4 regions of the Rhizobium sp. BK529 genome follow, and region 1 is predicted to be linked to each of the others. Evidence: predicted binding sites of a transcription regulator. Region 1 holds the regulator's gene; each other region holds the start of a gene.
What was found. Region 1 encodes LexA, which represses DNA repair genes until DNA is damaged. Its sites were predicted from a motif close to TGTTCNNNNTGTGTTCNG; they were not measured.
Positions count from the first base shown of each region.

Region 2: a site for LexA is predicted at 1,486-1,503, ahead of FHX08_RS14430 (ATP-dependent helicase). Genes of this name have one in related genera too.
Region 3: a site for LexA is predicted at 3,374-3,391, ahead of FHX08_RS15670 (YifB family Mg chelatase-like AAA ATPase). Genes of this name have one in related genera too.
Region 4: a site for LexA is predicted at 3,886-3,903, ahead of FHX08_RS02295 (putative DNA modification/repair radical SAM protein). Genes of this name have one in related genera too.

Region 1 is NZ_JACIAU010000001.1:1,659,983-1,665,223, forward strand. Features, by position in the region: gene eno (phosphopyruvate hydratase) at 1-466, opposite strand, end outside; gene kdsA (3-deoxy-8-phosphooctulonate synthase) at 608-1,453, opposite strand; gene FHX08_RS08370 (VOC family protein) at 1,450-2,337, opposite strand; gene lexA (transcriptional repressor LexA) at 2,534-3,259, shown strand; gene FHX08_RS08380 (ComEC/Rec2 family competence protein) at 3,240-5,241, opposite strand, start outside.
Region 2 is NZ_JACIAU010000001.1:2,857,738-2,862,978, reverse strand. Features, by position in the region: gene FHX08_RS14430 (ATP-dependent helicase) at 1-1,430, opposite strand, end outside; gene FHX08_RS14425 (hypothetical protein) at 1,547-1,828, opposite strand; gene FHX08_RS14420 (BON domain-containing protein) at 1,988-2,251, shown strand; gene FHX08_RS14415 (hypothetical protein) at 2,335-2,598, shown strand; gene FHX08_RS14410 (DUF982 domain-containing protein) at 2,834-3,076, opposite strand; tRNA gene FHX08_RS14405 (tRNA-Thr) at 3,226-3,300, opposite strand; gene FHX08_RS14400 (hypothetical protein) at 3,455-3,664, shown strand; gene murA (UDP-N-acetylglucosamine 1-carboxyvinyltransferase) at 3,780-5,072, shown strand; gene FHX08_RS14390 (DUF2948 family protein) at 5,186-5,241, shown strand, end outside.
Region 3 is NZ_JACIAU010000001.1:3,124,297-3,129,537, forward strand. Features, by position in the region: gene FHX08_RS15660 (LysE family translocator) at 1-518, shown strand, start outside; gene cysK (cysteine synthase A) at 662-1,624, shown strand; gene FHX08_RS15670 (YifB family Mg chelatase-like AAA ATPase) at 1,780-3,312, opposite strand; gene gshB (glutathione synthase) at 3,573-4,520, opposite strand; gene FHX08_RS15680 (cupin domain-containing protein) at 4,618-5,121, opposite strand.
Region 4 is NZ_JACIAU010000001.1:462,169-467,409, forward strand. Features, by position in the region: gene trxB (thioredoxin-disulfide reductase) at 1-496, opposite strand, end outside; gene FHX08_RS02275 (Lrp/AsnC family transcriptional regulator) at 727-1,194, shown strand; gene FHX08_RS02280 (hypothetical protein) at 1,253-2,047, opposite strand; gene FHX08_RS02285 (glycosyltransferase family 4 protein) at 2,101-3,150, opposite strand; gene greA (transcription elongation factor GreA) at 3,182-3,658, opposite strand; gene FHX08_RS02295 (putative DNA modification/repair radical SAM protein) at 3,908-5,140, shown strand; gene FHX08_RS02300 (UdgX family uracil-DNA binding protein) at 5,140-5,241, shown strand, end outside.

The DNA of each region.
Region 1 (5,241 bases):
CGGCATGCGCACCACCGTTGATGATGTTCATCATCGGAACCGGCAAGACGCTTGCGGAAGCGCCGCCAACGTAACGATAGAGCGGCAGGCCGGCAGCCTGCGCGGCAGCCTTGGCGACGGCGAGCGAAACGCCGAGGATGGCGTTGGCGCCAAGGCGCGACTTGTTCGGCGTGCCGTCGAGTTCGATCATGATCTTGTCGATCTGGATCTGGTTTTCAGCGTCGATACCGCCGATCGCATCGAAGATTTCCGTGTTGGCGGCTTCCACAGCCTTTTCGACACCCTTGCCGAGATAGCGCTTGCCGCCATCGCGCACTTCGACGGCTTCATGCGCCCCCGTCGACGCACCCGAGGGAACAGCTGCACGGCCCATGCTACCGTCTTCGAGATAGACATCGACCTCGACGGTGGGGTTACCACGGCTATCGAGAATCTCGCGGGCGATGATATCGGTAATTGCAGTCATGGTTTTTTCCTGCTCGGTGGGTGGATAAATCGTTTGAAACCGTCTTAATCGAAGGTGCGCAAATTACAATGGCGGTTTGCGACACGTTCGACCTGCATCTCTGATCGTCGCTATAGCACGATCATGTCAGGCTTTTGACTGTCAGCGCTTGGCAACCGCGTCGAAGGCCAGGAGCTTTTCCAGAAGCCGCGGCATGTCCCTGAGGTAGACCATGTTGGGGCCGTCGCAGGGCGCATTGTCGGGATCCTGATGGGTTTCGATGAAGACGCCGGCGACGCCGACAGCCACGGCCGCACGTGCCAGCGTTTCCACGAATTGCCGCTCTCCCCCGGACGTTTCCCCCTGCCCGCCCGGCTGCTGGACCGAGTGCGTGGCGTCGAAGATGACCGGCGCACTCGTTGCTGCCATGATCGGCAGGGAACGCATGTCGGAGACCAGCGTATTATAGCCGAAGGACGCGCCGCGTTCGCAGAGCAGGATGTTGGGATTGCCGCTCTGGTTCAGCTTGCCAAGGACGTTCTTCATATCCCAGGGCGCCAGAAACTGGCCCTTCTTGACATTGATAACGCGGCCGGTCTTGGCGGCGGCCACCAAAAGATCCGTCTGGCGGGACAGGAAGGCGGGTATCTGCAGAATATCGACGACCTTGGCCACTTCGACGCATTGTTCTTCATTATGGATGTCAGTCAGAACCGGAATGCCGAGTTCCTTCTTCAGATCGGCAAAGATTTCCAGCCCTTTCTCAAGGCCGACGCCGCGCTTGCTCGACAGGGACGAGCGGTTCGCCTTGTCGAAAGAGGTCTTGTAGACGAGGCCGATGCCGAGCTTGGCGCAAAGCTCCTTCAGGGTCCCGGCAACCATGAACGCGTGATCGCGGCTTTCCAGTTCGCAGGCACCAGCGATCAGCGACAGGCGGCCGGTGTTGGAGAAGGTGACCTTGCCGGCACCCTCGCCGACCGTCACCACGGAATTGGTATTGGTGCTCATGATGTTTCCTCGAAAGCGAAGAGCACGCCCTGGCCGGGCGCGGGCTCCACCAGAATACGGTTGCCCTTGCGTGTATAGGTCACCCCGTTAGCAGCCAAATGCGCTTCTGTCACTGTCCGATCGCCGACAGCAAAGAGGATCGCCCGGCCACGCAGGCCGCGATCCGTATCCGGCGTGACCAAATCGAAATAGGCCTCCAACCCCTCCGGGGTCATCAGACTGATCTTTGCGTTATCGGTGGACACGTCGAGCCCAAAACTCGTTTCCTCGACAGAGGTGGCTTTTACCGTCGCAGTAACGAATTCGCTGAAGGCCGTAGGCTCCGGCGCCCCAAGCACAATTTCGGCAATGCCGGTCACGCCGTTGGCATGCGCCTCCAGCGCACCCCGGTCGGCTGGCAGCGGGTTGATGCGTTCAACGGCGAAGAGGAAGAAATCCGGCGCCCTGAGATCGCCGGCGAAGGCAAGCCGGAAGCCAGCAACGCTTTCGGCATCATCAGGCATTTTTACGGGGCGCTCGAACTGCAACACGGATCCGGCACTGACGCCGCCCTTAACGAATCGAGCATGATCGTGCTTGGCATCCCTTGTACTGAAGGCGATGGCAGACAGTCCCTCGCTGCCGCACCGGAAGCGAAAAGCCTGGTTGCGGGCGGTGAAGACGTTGCCTCTCCGCGCCGTCCTCTCGCTCTCTTCGACACTCGCAACGCCCAACGGCTCGAGGTAGGTTTTGTCCGCGAAGAAAACGCAGGCATTTTCCGTGCCGAAGGGATGACGTGCATCCGGCGCGACGGTGAAGCCCAGTTTGCCCAGCCTTTCGCGTGCGAGCGCAATGTCGGTAACCGGCAAAACGAGATGATCGATCGGATACGTGTCTTGGGTCATCAGCTGCTCTCCTGCCATCGTCAGGATGATGTGCTTCGACAGGCGTTCCGAAGCAAGGCCGGATGGCTTTTCCGGCGATAAAAATAAAATTCTCAGCAGAATGAACAGAAGTTTTACGAAAATTTAGCCACTTGCGGAACACATATGGAACATATAGTGTCTGTTCTGGATTTGTTTCAATACTGGGGTATACGCCATGCTCACGCGCAAACAACAGGAACTTCTTCTTTTCATTCATGAAAGGATGAAGGAATCCGGCGTTCCGCCATCTTTCGACGAGATGAAGGATGCCCTGGATCTGGCATCGAAATCCGGCATTCACCGGCTGATCACCGCGCTCGAAGAACGCGGCTTCATTCGCCGGCTTCCGAACCGGGCGCGTGCGCTCGAAGTCATCAAATTGCCGGAAGCCTATAACCCGAGCCTGCAGCCGCGGCGCGGCTTTTCGCCAAGCGTCATAGAAGGCAGCCTTGGCAAGCCGCAGCATGTTGCGCCTCCCGCTCCGGCAAAGCCGGCACCTGTTGCCGACAATGGCAATGCCGTCTCCGTGCCGGTCATGGGTCGGATCGCTGCCGGCGTGCCGATCTCGGCAATCCAGAACAACACACACGACATTACCGTTTCCTCCGACATGCTGGGCTCGGGCGAACATTATGCGCTCGAAGTTCGCGGCGACTCGATGATCGAAGCCGGCATCTTCGATGGCGACACGGTCATCATCCGCAACGGCAGCACAGCCAATCCAGGCGATATCGTCGTGGCACTCGTCGATGACGAGGAAGCGACGCTCAAGCGCTTCCGCCGCAAGGGCGCATCGATTGCACTCGAAGCTGCAAACCCTGCCTACGAGACACGCATCTTCCCGCCGGATCGCGTCAAGGTACAGGGCAAACTCGTTGGGCTTATTCGCCGCTATCACTGATCGGTGACGGTCTGTCGTCAGCAAATGTATCGCTGCGCCAATCATAGGCGCGGTGGCGCATCCAGGGTCGCAGTAAGGTATCGAATGCGGTTGCTACCTGCAGCCCCTTATCAGTGAAACGAAGTTCAACTGAACCCGTTTTGCGCAGCGTCTCGCCGGTGAAAAGCATTGCGCCGGAGCGGCAGCGGTCAAACCGCAGGTGAACAGGCGTGACGACGATATCCGCCGTATCGCAGGCAGGTCCGAGATAGGCTGCGTTATTGATGACCGTTAGTTGCTTCCCATTCTTGAGCGAGACTGTACACCAGGCACCCTTCAGGCAGGTGAAGCGCAACGGCGGGCCGGTGGCCACAGCCTGTATCATCACCTCTCTGGATTCATCCAGCTGATCTGGCGAGAACTTCAATCTTTTGCCTTCCGGCGCAGCGGGCGCGTTGGCATCCGTGATCATGATCGGCTTCTGGTGCTCCTCGATCGCAAGTGCCCGCTGCCATTGCTGAAAGATGAAGGAAGGCGGTTTTTCGCGGTTCGAAGCCATCGCCTCACCATCAACGACAGCGACCAAACCGCCGTCTTCGGCGATGGCGACATCAGGTGCAGAGTTTCCCGGCAGCAGCGCAACAGTTAGCGTTGAGGCCGCGACGATCGCCGTTCCGGCGTGCCGCAGCCGGCTTTTGAGCAGCGTCAACAGCAGGAAGCCGAAGACTGCCGTCGGGAAGTACCAGCCGGGCAAACGGCCTACATCTATGTTGCCGCCCCAATCCGATACCGTCTTTGCGATCTTGATCACAAGATCGAGACCGAATCCCGTGATCTGCCAAAGCGGACCGTCGAGGCCGAAGGGCATCAGCAGCATCGCCATCATGCCGGACGGCATGACAATGAAGGAAATGACTGGCATGGCCGCAAGGTTTGCGGGTAATCCGTAAGTGCTCAGCCGATGGAAATGTTCGATCGAGAATAGTGCGGTCGAGAAGCCGCCAATCAGCGAGGTCAGAAAGATGCCGCCAAAAAAGCCCCCGATCATGAAAAGAGGTTTCATGATCGGCAATTTGGCGAGGGCATTCTCTCGCATTGGCCGCCCTTTCCAGAGATCGTAGCCGGCAACCAGGGCAAGCGTTGCGGCAAAGGACATCTGGAAGCTTGGCCCGAGCACTTCAGATGGCGAGACTGCAAGAATTACGAGAGCGGATAGGGCTACGTTTCTGAGGCTGATCGACGGCCGATCAAAAAAGACGGCAATCAGCATGATCGCCATCATGATGAAGGCGCGTTCGGCGGATACGGCAAAGCCAGAGATCAGATAATAGGCCGTCACTGCGGCAAGCGCACCGGCTGCGGCGATCTTCTTCGTCGGCCAGGCCTGGGCAACGCTCGCAAACAGGCTGAGAATGACGCGCAGACCGACATAGAAGATTCCGGCCGACAACGCCATGTTGAGGCCGGAAATTGCAACGATATGGGCAAGCCCCGATTGCCGCAGCGCCTCGGTCGTTTCATCGGAGATTGCGCGTCGCTCATCGGTAACAAGAGAGGCAGCAAAGGCGCCGGTATCGCCGGGCAGGACGGAACGGATGCGATCGCCAATGCCACTTCTGAGACGAAAGAGCCATTCAAGGACGACCTCACCAACCGATCCCTCTTGCACCGGTTGCGATGCAACCTCCTTCGGCGCACCGTAGAAAAAGCCGTTGGCACCTATCCCATCGTAGTAGGCGCCGAAGGCAAAGTCATATAGCTGCGGGAGGGCTGGTCCCGCCGGAGGCGTCAGGCGTGCCCGGCCCTCGATAACGGCGCCGAGCTCGAAAGCCTCTTTGGCACCGCGTACGAGCACCGAAATGCGTTCAGGCGGACGCTTGACCTCAGGGGCATCCGTTCGGCTGACGCCAAGAATATAACGCCAGCGCCCCGGCCCATCACCTTCGCGGCGTTCGACACGGCCAGTGACGGTCGTCGTCACCGCGGAATCGAGGATGACTGTC
Region 2 (5,241 bases), 1.2 Mb from region 1:
GTGGAAACGAAAGAGGTCCAGTCGTCGCCCGAGCGCGGCGGCGCAGGCATGGCAGCAAGCGCGTTTATCGGGCTCGCATTGTCAGCCATTTGGTCCAGCATCTTCTGTGCAGTCGAAGGGCCGACACCCGGCAGGATCTGCATCAGCCGGAAGCCTGCTACCCGGTCGCGCGGGTTCTGAGCAAAGCGCAGTGCCGCCAGCATGTCCTTCACATGCGCGCTGTCGAGGAATTTCAGCCCGCCGAACTTTACGAAGGGAATGTTGCGGCGAGTGAGTTCGACTTCCAGCGGACCGCTATGATGTGAGGCGCGGAAGAGCACGGCCTGGCTTTTCAGCTTCACGCCTTCTTCGCGATTGTCGAGAACCTTGTCGGCCACGTAGCGCGCCTGATCGTTCTCGTCGCGCACCGTTACCAGCCGCGGCCGCTCCGGCGATTCCCGTTCCGTCCAAAGGTTCTTGGTGAAGCGCTCCGAAGCAAGGTCGATCACCGCATTGGCCGCGGCAAGGATCGGCTGCGTCGAGCGGTAGTTGCGGTCGAGCGTGACGATATTGGCGGCCGGGCTGAAGGAGGCCGGAAAATCCAGAATATTGCGCACTGTCGCTGCGCGGAAGGAATAGATCGACTGCGCATCGTCGCCAACGACCGTCAACCCCAGGCCGGTGGGCTTCAGCGCAAGCAGGATCGAAGACTGAAGTTTGTTCGTGTCCTGATACTCGTCGACAAGCACATGATCGAAGCGGCTGCCGATATCCTCGGCAATCATCGGTTCCGCCACCATCTGTGCCCAGTAGAGCAGCAGGTCGTCGTAATCGAGTACATTCTGGCTCTGCTTGGCCTCGACATAACAGGCGAAAAGTTCGCGAAGCTGCTTTTCCCAAGTGGCGCACCATGGAAAAGCGTCACGCAGCACCAGCGGCAGTTTCGTTTCCGAATTTACTGCACGCGAATAGATCGCAAGGCAGGTGCCTTTCGTCGGAAAACGGCTTTCGGTCTTCGAGAAGCCGAGCTCGTGACGCACGAGATTCATCAGGTCGGCGCTGTCTTCCCGGTCGTGAATCGAGAAGGCCGGATCGAGGCCGATCTGTTCGGCATAGTCGCGCAGGAGCCGCGCACCAACGCCATGGAACGTGCCGCTCCAGGCCAGGGCATCGGCCAATATGCCGGAATTCTTACCGAGAACCTCGCCGCAGATGCGTTCGACGCGCCGGCCCATTTCGGCTGCCGCCCGGCGCGAAAAGGTCATCAGCAGGATGCGGCGCGGATCGGCGCCCTTGAGGATGAGGTGGGCGACACGATGGGCAAGCGTATTCGTCTTGCCCGAACCGGCGCCGGCGATGACCAGGAGCGGCCCGGCCACATGACTTCCGTCAATGAGAGTGCCGTGCTCCACGGCCATCCGCTGCTGGGGATTGAGTCTTTCGAGATACATCCAGCCGTCCGGTTGGGCCTCGCGAGAGAATCAGCGCCCGCGAATAAAAATCAGATGTTCTTTGGATGTTCTCGATTGGCTCTGCTGTCAAGCGGGCGTGGTGGACGCATGGTGCGCTATTGCGGAAAGTCCGGCACGACATCGCGGCGCGTCAGCTTCAGGCTACGGTCGGGCTGGAGGATGTAGGTTTCGTAGACGTGCTCGCCATACTGATTGTAAAAGTCGTTATAGACGGCGCTGCCGATCGGCGACTTGGTCAGCTTCGTCCGCGGCTGCCCACCATAGGTGATGCTGCCGGGAATGGGCTCCAACGCAGGCCCATCCGCCGCAGAACACCCGGCTAGCAGGGCAGCAGCCAAAAGAGTCGTGGCAAGAAGAGCAGGCACCAGCAGTTTCATCATCGTCTCCTCAGACGGCGATCACAGAGCGGCGGCTGACACCTCCAGCGCGCGTTCGAAGCACCACCACCCTGACGACTATGCATCGCGCCGGCAATGCGTGGCAACAAAACGTCGTCTTCTTGCGTTAAATCCCATTAGCCGATCTCAGGGACGGTCATGGTGCCGCGGTTTCACATCTCGCCAACCCAGGAGGAAGCCTGGATAAAGGGCCATAATACGGCCGCTATACGCGCGTCCGTGGAAAGCGCCCTGCATGCCGAAGCCGGTCTCGATGCTGCCGAAATCATCGTCTCCACCGTCGGTCCCTACGTCATCCTCGAGGGCTTTGTGCGGCAGTGGGGTGATAGCGAGCGGGCTCTGGCGATTGCCGAGGCCATTGTCGGAAGTGGTTATGTTCATTGCCGCATGTTGGTGAGGTAAATCACGCCTAGGAACAGGATTTTTCAAGGAACCAACTTCCCGTCTCACGTGTTGAAGAGCTGATTTCAAGACTGGAGACAATGATGCAAACGCTTATACGCCTGTGGGTTGCCGCCCTCCTGCTCGGGTGCAGCGCCTTTGCTGGCTCCGCCTCCGCCTCACTCGAGACTGATATGAATTATTCGGCCCTGCCGAAGGACCAGATCGGACTGAATGAATATACCAGCGCCGCCGTCTGTAGGCCCGCCGAACCGCATTACCTGCCGTCCTTCATCCGTACCGCCGATGGCACAATCATCGGAGTTGGATATCTTCAGATCCAGGATGAGAATACTTCGGGTTGCTGATCGAATATTCGAAGTTTCTTTCGGACGAGGCTCGCCTGCAGTCTCCCACAGAGGGTGACGAGCCCCTAACCATCATCATGATGGCTGGCGTCGTTCTATTGATGAACAGCTGAGTGGCGCAATGTCTTTGGGGACAAAGCCTCGCGCGAGCTCTGTGCAGGGTTAAGTGAAAATTAAATATTGCTCTGTTTCGGAACGGATCGGACCTTTATTGTCCAATACCGCCGTCCAAAGCTTAATGCACTTTAAGCTTTGCTTCCTGGGCGGCCGCCACGAACTCCGCGCGGGCCTCCTCAACGCTCTTGCGGCCATCGAGCGCGGCGCGGCAAACGCTGCGTGCCCTAAGATATTGCAATCCGCGTGCGGCAGGCCAGAGATCGCTAAGGCAGGCCAGTGCGTCAAACGGTCCGTTAACTGTGCGTGCTCCCGCCTCTTCGAAACCCACCTTGATCGGACTATTCCAGCGTTCAGTTGCCATCGACGCTCCTCCAGCATATCTCGATAGAAACATTGACGAAGCCTTCGAGTTCCCTCCGCGAAGACTTCAGAATGCTAATATTCTAGCGAGATTTTTGCCGGCAGCAATGGCGCCGATGGGCGCGAGGGAATAATGCTAAGGGAGAAAACTGGTGCTGCCGAGTGGGATTGAACCACCGACCTCACCCTTACCAAGGGTGTGCTCTACCACTGAGCTACGGCAGCAGGACCAGACGCGTGAAGCGGAAACGCTCAATTCGCGTGAACGGGGCGCCTATTGCCACAGCTTCGGCAGGAGCGCAAGCCGCAATTTCCAACTTCTCTGGGAATAACGGATGAGGCACTTTTGGAATGGCGCGAATCCGGTTAATTCTGGGGAATGACCGAAGAGACTGAAAAGGCCCGGCAGAGCCGGAAAGCGGCCATAGAGGCCCAGGCGGCATTGCGCCGGGAACGGGCGGCCGAAAAGCTGAGAGAAAATCTTTCAAAACGCAAACAGCAGGTGCGCGCTCGCCGATCCGGCCGGGCGGACGAGACGAATGGCCTGCCCGCTGCAAAAAAGCCCGCCGCAAAAATGGACGAATCGTAATGTTCGGTCCGCGACGAATTGAAGCGTCATGGGATTTGCTCTAAAGACCCCCACCTCTTGCCTTGCCCCCACAGGCAACACTTTCAGGAAAGGCGGGCCTCGCCCGTAAGTGCACATGGATCGTATCAGAATTGTCGGCGGTAATGAGCTTAATGGCATCATTCCGATTTCCGGCGCCAAGAATGCCGCGCTGCCGCTGATGATCGCCTCGCTTTTGACGAGCGATACGCTGACGCTCGAAAACGTGCCTCATCTTGCCGATGTCGAATTGCTAATGCGCATCCTCGGCAATCACGGTGTCGACGTTGCGGTCAACGGCCGCCGCGAGCGCCAGGAAGATTCCTATGCCCGCACGATCCATTTCACCTGCCGAACCATCGTCGATACGACCGCTCCCTATGAACTGGTTGCGAAGATGCGCGCCTCCTTCTGGGTCATCGGTCCGCTTCTGGCTCGCGAGGGCCATGCCCGCGTTTCATTGCCGGGCGGCTGCGCCATCGGCACGCGCCCGGTGGATCTCTTCATCGAAGGCCTGACAGCACTCGGCGCCACGATGGAGATCGACGGCGGCTATATCAATGCCAAGGCACCGCAGGGCGGTCTCATTGGCACGCACTACACCTTCCCGAAGGTTTCCGTCGGCGCGACCCATGTGCTGATGATGGCGGCAACGCTTGCCCGCGGCACAACCGTTATCGGCAATGCCGCCCGCGAGCCTGAAGTCGTGGATCTCGCCAACTGCCTGAACGCCATGGGCGCCAAGGTTTCCGGCGCCGGCACGTCGACTATCACGATCGAAGGCGTCACCTCGCTTTCCGGTGCGCGCCATCGGGTGTTGCCGGACCGCATCGAGACCGGCACCTATGCCATGGCTGTTGCCATGGCCGGCGGCGATGTCGTGCTCGAGAATACCGATGTGGTCCTCTTGGAAACGGCGCTGGAAACGTTGCGCCGCGCCGGAGCGGAGATTTCGTCGACTAACAATGGCATGCGCATCAAGCGCAATGGAGCTGGTATCCAGCCGGTCGATATCGTCACCGATCCTTTCCCGGGTTTCCCGACCGATCTGCAGGCGCAGTTCATGGCGCTGATGACCCGCTCTTCCGGCATCTCGCATGTTACGGAAACGATCTTCGAAAACCGGTTCATGCATGTGCAGGAGCTTGCCCGACTAGGCGCGAAGATTTCGCTGTCGGGCCAGACGGCGAAGATCGAGGGTGTAGAGCGGCTGAAAGGCGCCCCTGTCATGGCGACTGACCTGCGCGCCTCCGTTTCCCTCGTCATTGCCGGCCTTGCGGCCGAAGGCGAAACCATGGTTTCCCGCGTGTATCACCTCGATCGTGGTTTCGAGCGGCTGGAAGAAAAGCTCACCCGCTGCGGCGCCATCGTCGAACGCGTCAGCGAATAAGAAAGGGCGCTTCTACGCCCTTTATCCCGGTTGCGTATTTGGACGCCGCGCCTTATTTCCGTTGTCTGACAGATCGCCGCAGTCGCGGCTTAAAGACACGGGATAGAGGCTGGATGACCGACCTGAAGCTTGTTGCGCTCGATGCCGAGGACCTCGCCGTCATTTCCGC
Region 3 (5,241 bases), 1.5 Mb from region 1:
CGAACTTCCGCGAGACCTTCTTCATGGGCCTCGGTCTGGTGCTCGGCGACATGACCTATCTGACCGCCGTTATCCTCGGCCTTGCCTTCGTGGCACAGACCTTCACCGAGATATTTCTCGTCATCAAGATCGCCGGTGCGCTCTATCTCGGCTATATCGCCTGGAAGCTCTGGACTGCCGGCCTGCTGCCGCAGGATATCGCCGCGAAAAAATCCAGCAGCGCTGGCATGTCCTTCCTGTCCGGCCTGCTGGTGACGCTCGGAAATCCGAAGACCATGCTCTTCTATGTGGCGCTTGTGCCAACGCTGATTGATCTCAACAGCGTCGGAATGCGCGAATATGTCATACTGCTCGCCATCACTTTCATGGTGCTGATGATCGTGCTCATTCCCTATATGCTGCTTGCCTCGCGCGCCCGCACGATGCTGAAGCAGCCGCGCGCATTGCAGACGCTGAACCGCGTTGCAGCAAGCATCCTGGCGGGCACGGCGGCCTTCATCGCCACCCGTGCGGCCTGAAATAAACATTCGGCAACGAATGGGTTTCAAAGGATTTTTTCTCTGGCTTGCGCGAGTGGCGGATGAAGCCACTCTGGCCTCACCGCCCGTTTGACCCTATTCTCTCCGCAGATTTCAGAATGGATTTCATAGGGAGAGCACCCATGTCGCACAAACCGGGCCGCGGCCGCATCTATTCCTCCATTACCGACACAATCGGCGACACGCCGCTCGTTCGCCTCGACAAACTCGCCAAGGAAAAAGGCGTAGTTGCCAACATCCTCGCCAAGCTGGAGTTCTTCAATCCGATAGCCTCGGTGAAGGATCGCATCGGTGTGGCGATGATCGAAAGCCTGGAAACGCAAGGCAAGATCTCTCCCGGCAAGACCGTGCTGATCGAGCCGACGTCGGGTAATACCGGCATCGCGCTTGCCTTCGCTGCGGCTGCCAAGGGCTACAGGCTGATCCTTACCATGCCGGAAACGATGTCCGTCGAGCGCCGCAAGATGCTGGCCCTGCTCGGCGCCGAACTGGTGCTGACCGAGGGACCAAAGGGCATGAAGGGGGCTATTGCCAAGGCCGAAGAGCTTGCTGCCTCACTTCCCGACGCCGTCATCCCACAGCAGTTCGAAAATCCGGCCAACCCCGAAATTCATCGACAGACGACTGCCGAGGAAATCTGGAACGACACCGATGGCAAGGTCGACATCTTCGTCGCCGGCATCGGTACCGGCGGCACGATCACCGGAGTCGGTCAAGTGCTGAAGAGCCGCAAACCGGATATTCGCGTCGTGGCGGTCGAGCCTACCGACTCGCCGGTACTGTCGGGCGGCACGCCCGGTCCGCACAAGATCCAGGGCATCGGCGCCGGCTTTGCCCCGAAGATCCTCGATACCAGCATCTATGATGAAGTCGTCACCGTCAGCAATGACGATGCCTTCCAGCAGGCGCGGCTTGTCGCGAGGCTCGAAGGCGTGCCGGTCGGCATCTCCTCGGGCGCGGCACTGATGGCCGCCATCGAAGTCGGTCGCCGCCCGGAAAATGCCGGCAAGAACATCGTCGTCATCATCCCATCCTTCGCCGAGCGCTATCTCTCGACGGCGTTGTTTGAGGGATTGGGGAACTGAGCGAATAGCGAATAGCGAATAGCGAATAGCGAATAGCGAATAGCGAATAGCGAATAGCGAATAGCGAATAGCGAATAGCGAATAGTCTGAAGAGCTGCTCGGTATCGGCAACCTTTATCTATTCGCTATTCGCCACGCCCTATTCGCTTCTCTCTTCAAGCTGCCGCCGTCAGCCTCTCGCCGGCCACGCGATACGAAATCGCCTCTGCCAGATGGATACGGCCAACGGTGTCCTTGCCGTCGAGATCGGCAAGCGTACGGGCAACCTTCAGGACGCGGTGATAACCGCGGGCGGAAAACTTCATCTTATCTGCGGCATCGCGCAATAGCTGCAATCCTGCTGCATCCGGCTCAGCAAATTTTTCGATCATCGCGGTCGAACAGCCGGCATTGGTGGAAATCCCCGAGGCGCCCGCAGCGGCATAACGCTCGCGCTGAATGTCGCGGGCTCGCGCAACGCGTCTTGCGACATCCGCGCTCGTTTCCGCCGTTGTCGGCCGGATGAGGTCGGCGGCAGAAACGGCCGGCACGTCAATGCGGATATCGATGCGGTCCATCAATGGTCCGGAGATGCGGGCCTGATAGTCGGTCATGCAACGCGGCCCGCGGGCGCAGGTATGGCCAGGCTCGCCCGCCATGCCGCAACGGCACGGGTTCATGGCCGCAACGAGCTGAATGCGTGCCGGATAGGAGACGCGGTGATTGGCCCGCGCGATGATGCATTCGCCGCTCTCCAGCGGTTGGCGCAGAGCATCAAGCACCTGGGGCGCAAATTCCGGAAACTCGTCGAGGAAGAGCACGCCGTGGTGAGCAAGCGAGGCTTCGCCTGGTCGGGCACGCAGCCCGCCCCCGATGAGGGCTGCCATGGTCGCCGAATGGTGCGGTGTTCGAAACGGCCGGCGATCCGAGAGCTTGCCGCCGGACAGTTGGCCGGCGATGGATTGGATCATCGAGACTTCGAGTAACTCGGCTGCTGAAAGCGGCGGCAGGATAGACGGCAGCCTAGAGGCCAGCATCGACTTGCCGGAACCGGGCGGCCCAACCATCAGAAGATTATGGCCGCCGGCGGCGGCTACTTCGAGCGCCCGCTTCGCGCTTTCCTGTCCTTTGATCTCGGAAAGGTCGGGCAGGTTTGCCGCGTTGGGACGAATGGATGGTTCCGGACGCGAGAGGATCTGCGTACCGCGGAAATGATTGGCAAGCGCAATCAGGCTGCGCGGCGCCAGGATATCGACCTCAGGACCCGCCCAAGCGGCTTCCGCACCGCTTTCAGCTGGACAGATCAAGCCCTTTCCGGTGGCGTTCGCTCCAATGGCAGCCGGAAGCGCGCCAGCGATCGCGGCAATCGTGCCATCGAGATTGAGTTCGCCGACAACGACATAATCAGACAAGGCATCCGCTGGAATGGCGCCGAGTGCTGCCATCAGGCCGAGTGCGATGGCCAAATCGAAATGACTGCCTTCTTTTGGAAGATCGGCAGGCGCGAGATTGACTGTCACGCGCTTTGCTGGCAGTGCGAGACCCGAGGCATGCAAGGCTGCCTGTACCCGCTCGCGGCTTTCGGCCACCGCCTTGTCCGGCAGGCCGACGATCTGGATTCCCATTTTGCCGGGAGCAACCATCACCTGGACTTCGACCGGCACACCTTCAATACCCTGAAACGCCACCGTACTGACGCGCGCGACCATGCCCCTGCCCCGTATTATTTACACCCCGCCTATGAAGGCGGTCACAACTTGGCATGGAACTCAGAATAAAACAAGAACGATGAGCGAACGGATTCGCCTATCAACTGCAATCAAATTGCGACGGGTTGTAAAGTTGGAACGAAGGCGATCAAACGCGGAACGCCTTTTTCGGGCACAAACTGCTGTGCTCTGTTGCTTGAGTTTCCCTTTTTCGCGCAATTCCAAACACAAAATAGCTCGAGACTTTTGCCGGAATTGCTTCAGGCGCGCTTACGCTCGATGGCATCCCAAAGCAGGCTTGCGATATCGGCGCCGCCGAATTTTTTCACTTCGCGGATGCCGGTCGGAGACGTCACGTTAATCTCGGTCATGTAATCGCCGATCACATCGATGCCGACGAGCAGGAAGCCCCGTGCGCGGAGAGCCGGACCAATGCGCTCGCAGATTTCCTTCTCGCGCGCCGTCAGTTCGGTCGGCTCGGCGCGGCCGCCGACATGCATGTTGGAGCGGCTGTCATGCTCTGCCGGGACGCGGTTGATAGCGCCGGCAAATTCACCGTCGACAAGAATGATGCGTTTGTCGCCCTTGCGCACATCAGGCAGATACTGCTGGGCGATAAAGGGCTCGCGGAAGAGCTGGCCGAACATCTCGAGCAGCGAGGACAGGTTGCGGTCGTCCCTGGTGGAATGGAAAACGCCGGCGCCGCCATTGCCGTAGAGTGGCTTCAGGATGATATCGCCCAGTTCGTCGCGGAAGCGGCGGATCTCAGCGGGATCCTTGGTGATCAGCGTCTTCGGCATCAGGTCGGAAAATTCGGTGACGAAGATCTTTTCCGGCGAATTGCGCACCCAGGCCGGATCGTTGACGACGAGCGTCTTCGGATGGATGCGCTCCAGAAGATGAGTCGAGGTGATATAGGCCATGTCGAAGGGTGGGTCCTGGCGCAGCAGGACGACATCCATGGTCGACAGGTCGACACGCTCCGGCGCGCCCAGCTCATAGTGGTCGCCCTTTACATCGCGCAGCACCATCGGCTCGACGGACGCATAGAGCTTGCCGTCGCGGAAGCTCAGGCGCTCTGGCGTGTAATGGAAGAGTTTGTAGCCGCGCGCCTGCGCCTCAATACTCATGGCGAAGGTGGAATCGCCAGCGATATTGATGCCGGCGACATGGTCCATCTGGACCGCTACATTCTTGATCTTGGCCATTTCCATCCCTTGAGCTGATGCCGCCCAGATGTAGGTCGGTCAGGCATCAAACGCAACGGCAATCAAACGCCTCGGGAAACTTCAGCGCGCGCTATTTTCAGGCCGCGATGCCATTGCCGCCGTTGTTGCGCAAAAGGTTGCGCAGCCGGTAAGCGATGGCGAGCGGCTTCGGGAAAGGCTTGCGCAGGAAGGCGACCTTACGGACGTAATTGTCCACCCGCCAGCTCGCCCAGGTGCCACCGGCAAAGAAGGCGACATCGCCGGCCTGCAGCGTGCGCTCTATGCCGTCTTCGGTTGTGACATGCACCTCGCCTTCGAGGATCATCACGGTCTCGTCCCAGCCGAAACGCCAGCGGAATTCACCTGATGTGCAGTCCCAGATCGCCGTCAGCGATGCCTCGTCATGGCCGCGGGAATGTTCTGCGGTACGCGCCTGCGGATTGCCGCTGATGATCCAGTCGGGATTGATCGGCGTCGACTTCAGCACCATGCCGTCACTTGCCTGCGCGACGAAAGATTTGCCAGATGGCTTCAACGCGGCATAAGGCACCGACCGCGCAGCCGCAGCGGCGGCGGTTGCAAGCATCATCTTCCAGGCCATGGAACACCCCCAATTTGCTACCCCTAGCTGCGCCGTGGATAGCAAAAGAGTCGTAAAAGCCCGTTCAAGCAGACGCTAAAATCTTAATGAAAGCTGACTCATCCATGTGTTGGAGGGGCA
Region 4 (5,241 bases), 1.2 Mb from region 1:
AGAGATAAAGCGCTTCCTCGACCGCGCTGTTGCCGCCGCCGACTACGATCACATCCTTGTTACGATAGAAGAAGCCGTCGCAGGTGGCGCAGGCAGAGACACCGAACCCCTGGAAATGCTGCTCGCTTTCGATGCCTAGCCACTTTGCCTTGGCGCCGGTCGCGATGATCAGCGTATCGGCGGTCCAGACCTGGCCGCTATCGGTGCGGGCGATGAAGGGGCGCTGATTGAGGTCGACTTCGGTCACGAGGTCGTTGACGATTTCGGCGCCGACATGCTGGGCCTGCTGCAGCATCTGATCCATCAGCCAAGGGCCCTGAATCGGATCGGCAAAGCCCGGATAGTTCTCGACATCGGTGGTGATCATGAGCTGGCCGCCCTGCTCCAGACCGGCGATCAAAACCGGTTTCAGCATGGCGCGCGCGGCATAGACCGCTGCCGTATAGCCGGCAGGTCCGGAACCGATAATGAGCACCTTGGTGTGGCGGGCAGACATAGAATTTCCTTTCGACTGGCAGGATGCGGCGGCTAAGAGGCGAATGAGGCCGTTTCGCGATCCCTGCGCCATTTATGAACGACCAATGCTTTTATTCAAGGGCAGCCTTGCATTACCAACAAGGCAAATGCAGCCGCTGTGCAAGATTCCGTCATCCGACTGAAACTTTCTTGCGTATTCCGTGGCTTTATATAGAAGCTGCCCGCGGGGAATTAAAGAAAGGCCTAAGCGTGGTTCGCGCTGAACTTGACGTTATCGACATAAAGATATTGCGGGAACTGCAGGCAGACGGCCGCATGACCAATGTGGAGCTTGCCGACCGGGTGGGAATTTCTGCGCCCCCTTGCCTGCGCCGGGTGCGCAAGCTCGAAGAGGCCGGCGTCATCGAAGGCTACCATGCGATGCTGAACAGCCCGAAGCTCGGGCTCGATCTCGTCGCCTTCTGCATGGTCGGCCTGAAGCACCAGTCGGAAGCCAATCTGAAGGCCTTTGCCGCCGCCACCGCCGAGTGGCCGCTGGTGCGTCAGGCATGGATGGTATCCGGCGACAGCGATTTCCTGCTGCATTGCGTGGCTCAGAACCTTACCCGCTTCCAGGACTTCGTCATCGAAGTGCTGACCGCCAACGAGCATGTCGATACCGTTCGCACCATGCTGACGATCCGTCAGGTGAAGAAGCTCGGGCTGGTCGAACTCTAGAAGCATTTCCAGGAAAAGTGTGAAGCAGTTTTCCGTCCGGAATGCTGGTGAGGACAGTTTATTCGCGCCAGGCCTTGCTCAGCCATTCCGTGTTGCCGATGCGGCGATACCATTTCTGCCCACCGCCTTCGAAAACCTCGCTCATTTTCGGATTGCCGGCGAAGACCACGATCTTTGCTTCCGGCGGCAGTTCGGGATCGCGCCAGAAGCTCCTGATATGGCGGGGCACGCAGGCGTTCTTGAAGCTCACGCACCATTCGCGCGGCCAGTATTGCAGGTGTCCATGCGCTTCCAGCTGCGCGCTCTGAAACTGCTGGGAGATCTCGTATTTTGACATGGCGGCCACCGGATCGGCGACATAGGCGTCCAGAATATAGGCGTGCGCGCCGATCTCATAGCGGAAGACCGAACTGTTGCCGACCGAGGCCAGGAATTTGTCGCGAGAAGGGTTGATCTTGCGCAGCGGCTTCGGGCGGAAGAGATCGTCGTCGCGGATGATGAGGAACTTGCCGGGGTGCTGGAAAAGCGGTTCCAGATCATCGACGATGACGAGGTCGAGATCGAGGAAGAGGCCAATGCCCTTGAGATCGGCAAGCTCGCGGCGGAAAAGTGCAAGTTTCTGCCAGCGACGGTCCTTGGATCCGGCCGGCAGACCGAGCTCGGGCAGAGGGAGGGTTTCGATACCCTCGTCAAGGCCTGCCGCGTTGTCGGTGAAGCAGACGAAACGATGCGGGCGCTTCAGGTGCCGTTTGACGCCTCGGTAGAGGTTGTTGACATATTCGGGGCCATAGAGCGTTCCCCATTTCATGCAGAGCACGTTGACCAAGTTTTCGTTGTTGTTTGCGGTCGACATCTATGTGTCTCTGCCTTCGCTGTATGGTCGCTGCGATCGCCCGACGAACGGGCTTACGTTCCGAGGAGCTGCTGGTAAACGCAGTTGATCGCCATTGCTTCCTTTTCCAGCGCGAAATTTTCCCGCACGTGCCGCAGGGCCGTTTCGCCCTGTGCTGATGTCAGCGCAGGATCGGCAAGATAGGTAGCAATCGCTGCCGTCAGCGCGTCGTCATCGCCTGTCGGCACAATAATTCCATTCTCGCCGGGGACTATCATCTCCGCATAGGCACCGGCGTCGGATGCCACTACCGGTGTTTTCGAAGCCATGGCCTCAAGCGGTGTCAGGCCGAAACCCTCGTTGCGAGATGGGGCGACATAGAGTGTCAGGCGGCGGTACCAGATCTTGATATCGGGTACTTCGCCAATGAAGACGATCCGGTCGGTGAGGCCGGCGGCAGCGATATCAGCCTTCAGCTTGTCGGCAAATGCGGTATGTTCAGGCGTGACGCGACCGGAAATGACAGCGGTCCAGTCCGGATGCTGCGGCAAAAGCGCAATCATTGCCCGAACGAAGAGGTCGGTGCCCTTCTGGTGGCGGACGCGGCCGAAGCAGCCGACGAGATAGCGGCCAGGCAGGCCGGTTGCGGCGATCGTATCGTCAGGCCCTTCGGGCGGATGAAAAAGCTCAAGATCGACGCCGTGCTGGATAACCGTATGCGGCACCTTGAGGAAGGAGCCAGAGCGGCTGCTGGTTGCGATCACGGCATCCATCCGGCGGATAAGCCAGCGCGTGTAAGACGTGTGACGACGCTGGGCAGCCGAGGTGAAAACGAGCTTCAGCGGCATGCGCAACACTTGGCGCAGAAGGATGCCCGTCGCCATTTCATTGTTGCGGCGCGCGTGCCAGACACGATGGCGACGTCCGGCCGGCGGGCGCCAGAGGCCGGCGAGCTGTGGCCATTTCAAGCGCGGAAGTTCCGGCGGGAGGCCAGGGCCGAAGGCAGCGATCCTGACCCCTAACCGAATCTGACAGGGGATAAGCTGGACGATCGTGGACGTGACGCCGGAGAGCCGGCGTTTCAGATTGGGCGCGATGATCTCGACGTCACGGGTGTCCGGCACTGGCTGCTCTTTTTAAGAGAGGTGCGGGCGATCAGCCCCAGGAAACGGAAAGGATTTCGTAAGCCTTCGAACCGCCGGGCGCGATGACTTCGATGGAGTCGCCGACTTCCTTGCCGATCAGCGCACGGGCGATCGGGGAGGAGATGGAGATGCGGCCCTGCTTCACGTCGGCTTCCTGATCGCCGACGATCTGGTAGGTTCGTTCCTCTTCGGTGTCCTCGTCGACGAGCTTCACCTTGGCGCCGAACTTGACCTTGTCGCCCGACATCTTGCTGAGGTCGATAACTTCGGCGCGTGCCGTCAAGTCTTCGAGCTCGGTGATGCGGCCTTCATTGTGGCTCTGCGCTTCCTTGGCGGCATGGTACTCGGCATTTTCGGAGAGGTCGCCATGAGCGCGCGCTTCCGCAATTGCCTCGATGATTCGCGGGCGCTCTTCCTGCTGACGCCAGCGCAGTTCTTCCTGCAGCTTGACGAAACCACCCTGTGTCATCGGTACCTTATCAACCATTTTTTCGTCCTTCTCTCCCTGTATCCGCAGTTCGCGCAGACACAAAAGAAAACAGGTCCCGAAGGGGAACTTCGGAACCGTGTTACAATCCTAGTTCATTGCTTATAGCAGATCGACCCGCGCAATTTCCATAAAATTCGTAACGATGCTTTTTACATCCCGTTGAAGTGCCTGCTTTTGAAGGGAAGTTGCATGGAGAACTAATTCTTCATCTTGATTTTGCCGCAGTGAACATTTAGTGAACATATTATGAAGAAGTCGCTTAAGGAACGGTTGGCGATCCTCTCCGACGCCGCAAAGTATGATGCCTCCTGCGCCTCCAGCGGGACCATCAAACGGGATTCGGCAGGCTTCGGCGGATTGGGTTCGACCGAGGGTTCAGGCATCTGCCATGCCTATGCGCCGGATGGCCGATGCATCTCGCTTCTGAAAATCCTGCTCACCAATTTCTGCATCTACGATTGCGCCTATTGCATCAACCGATCGTCGAGCAATGTCGAACGCGCTCGTTTCACGCCGGAGGAAGTCGTCTGGCTGACGCTGGAGTTTTACCGGCGCAACTATATCGAGGGGCTGTTTCTCTCCTCCGGCATCATCCGCTCTTCCGATCACACGATGGAGGAGATGGTGCGGATCGTGCGGGAGCTGCGGATCTCGCATAATTTCCGAGGCTATATCCATCTGAAGTCCATTCCCGAGGCTTCGCCGCATCTGATCGAAGAGGCGGGGCTTTATGCGGACCGTCTGTCGCTCAACATTGAACTTCCCACCGACAGCGGCATCAGCCGGTTCGCGCCCGAGAAAAAGCCGGCCAGCATTCGCCGCTCGATGGGCGATCTCCGGCTGAAGATCGAGGCGGCCCAGGAGCCGACGCTGCAGACGAAGAAGCGTAAGCGCTTCGTGCCGGCAGGCCAGAGCACGCAGATGATCGTGGGTGCCGATGGGTCCAATGATGCAACGATTTTGTCGACCAGCGGCCAGCTTTACAGCAGCTATGGCTTGAAGCGTGTCTACTATTCCGCCTTCAGCCCGATTCCGGACAGTTCGAAGAACCTGCCGCTCATCAAGCCACCGCTGATGCGCGAGCACCGGCTCTATCAGGCCGACTGGCTCTATCGTTTTTATGGGTTCGGCATCGATGAGATCACTGCAACGCAGGAGGGAGGCATGCTGGATCTCAATCTCGATCCCAAGCTCGCCTGGGCGCTCGGCCATCGCGGCGACTTTCCTGTCGACGTCAACCGCGCCGATCGTGAGAAGCTGTTGCGCGTGCCAGGGCTTGGCACGAAGTCGGTGAAGGCGATCCTGACCGAGCGGCGGCAACGCCGGCTACGGCTCGAGGACCTGTCGCGGCTTGGCGTTTCCATCCGCAAAGTGCAGGCCTTCGTCAGCGCCGAGGGCTGGACGCCGCATCGGCTTGTAGACCGGCCGGATTTGCGCGCCATGTTCGAACCGCAGCCCGAACAATTGTCCTTGTTATGATGCGCCGCGTGGTTCTGGAGGGCAGGGGGAATTTTGAGGAGTGGCGCAGGGCGGCCCGCGCCTTCGCTGCGGCCGGAATTCTGCCTGATGAGATCGACTGG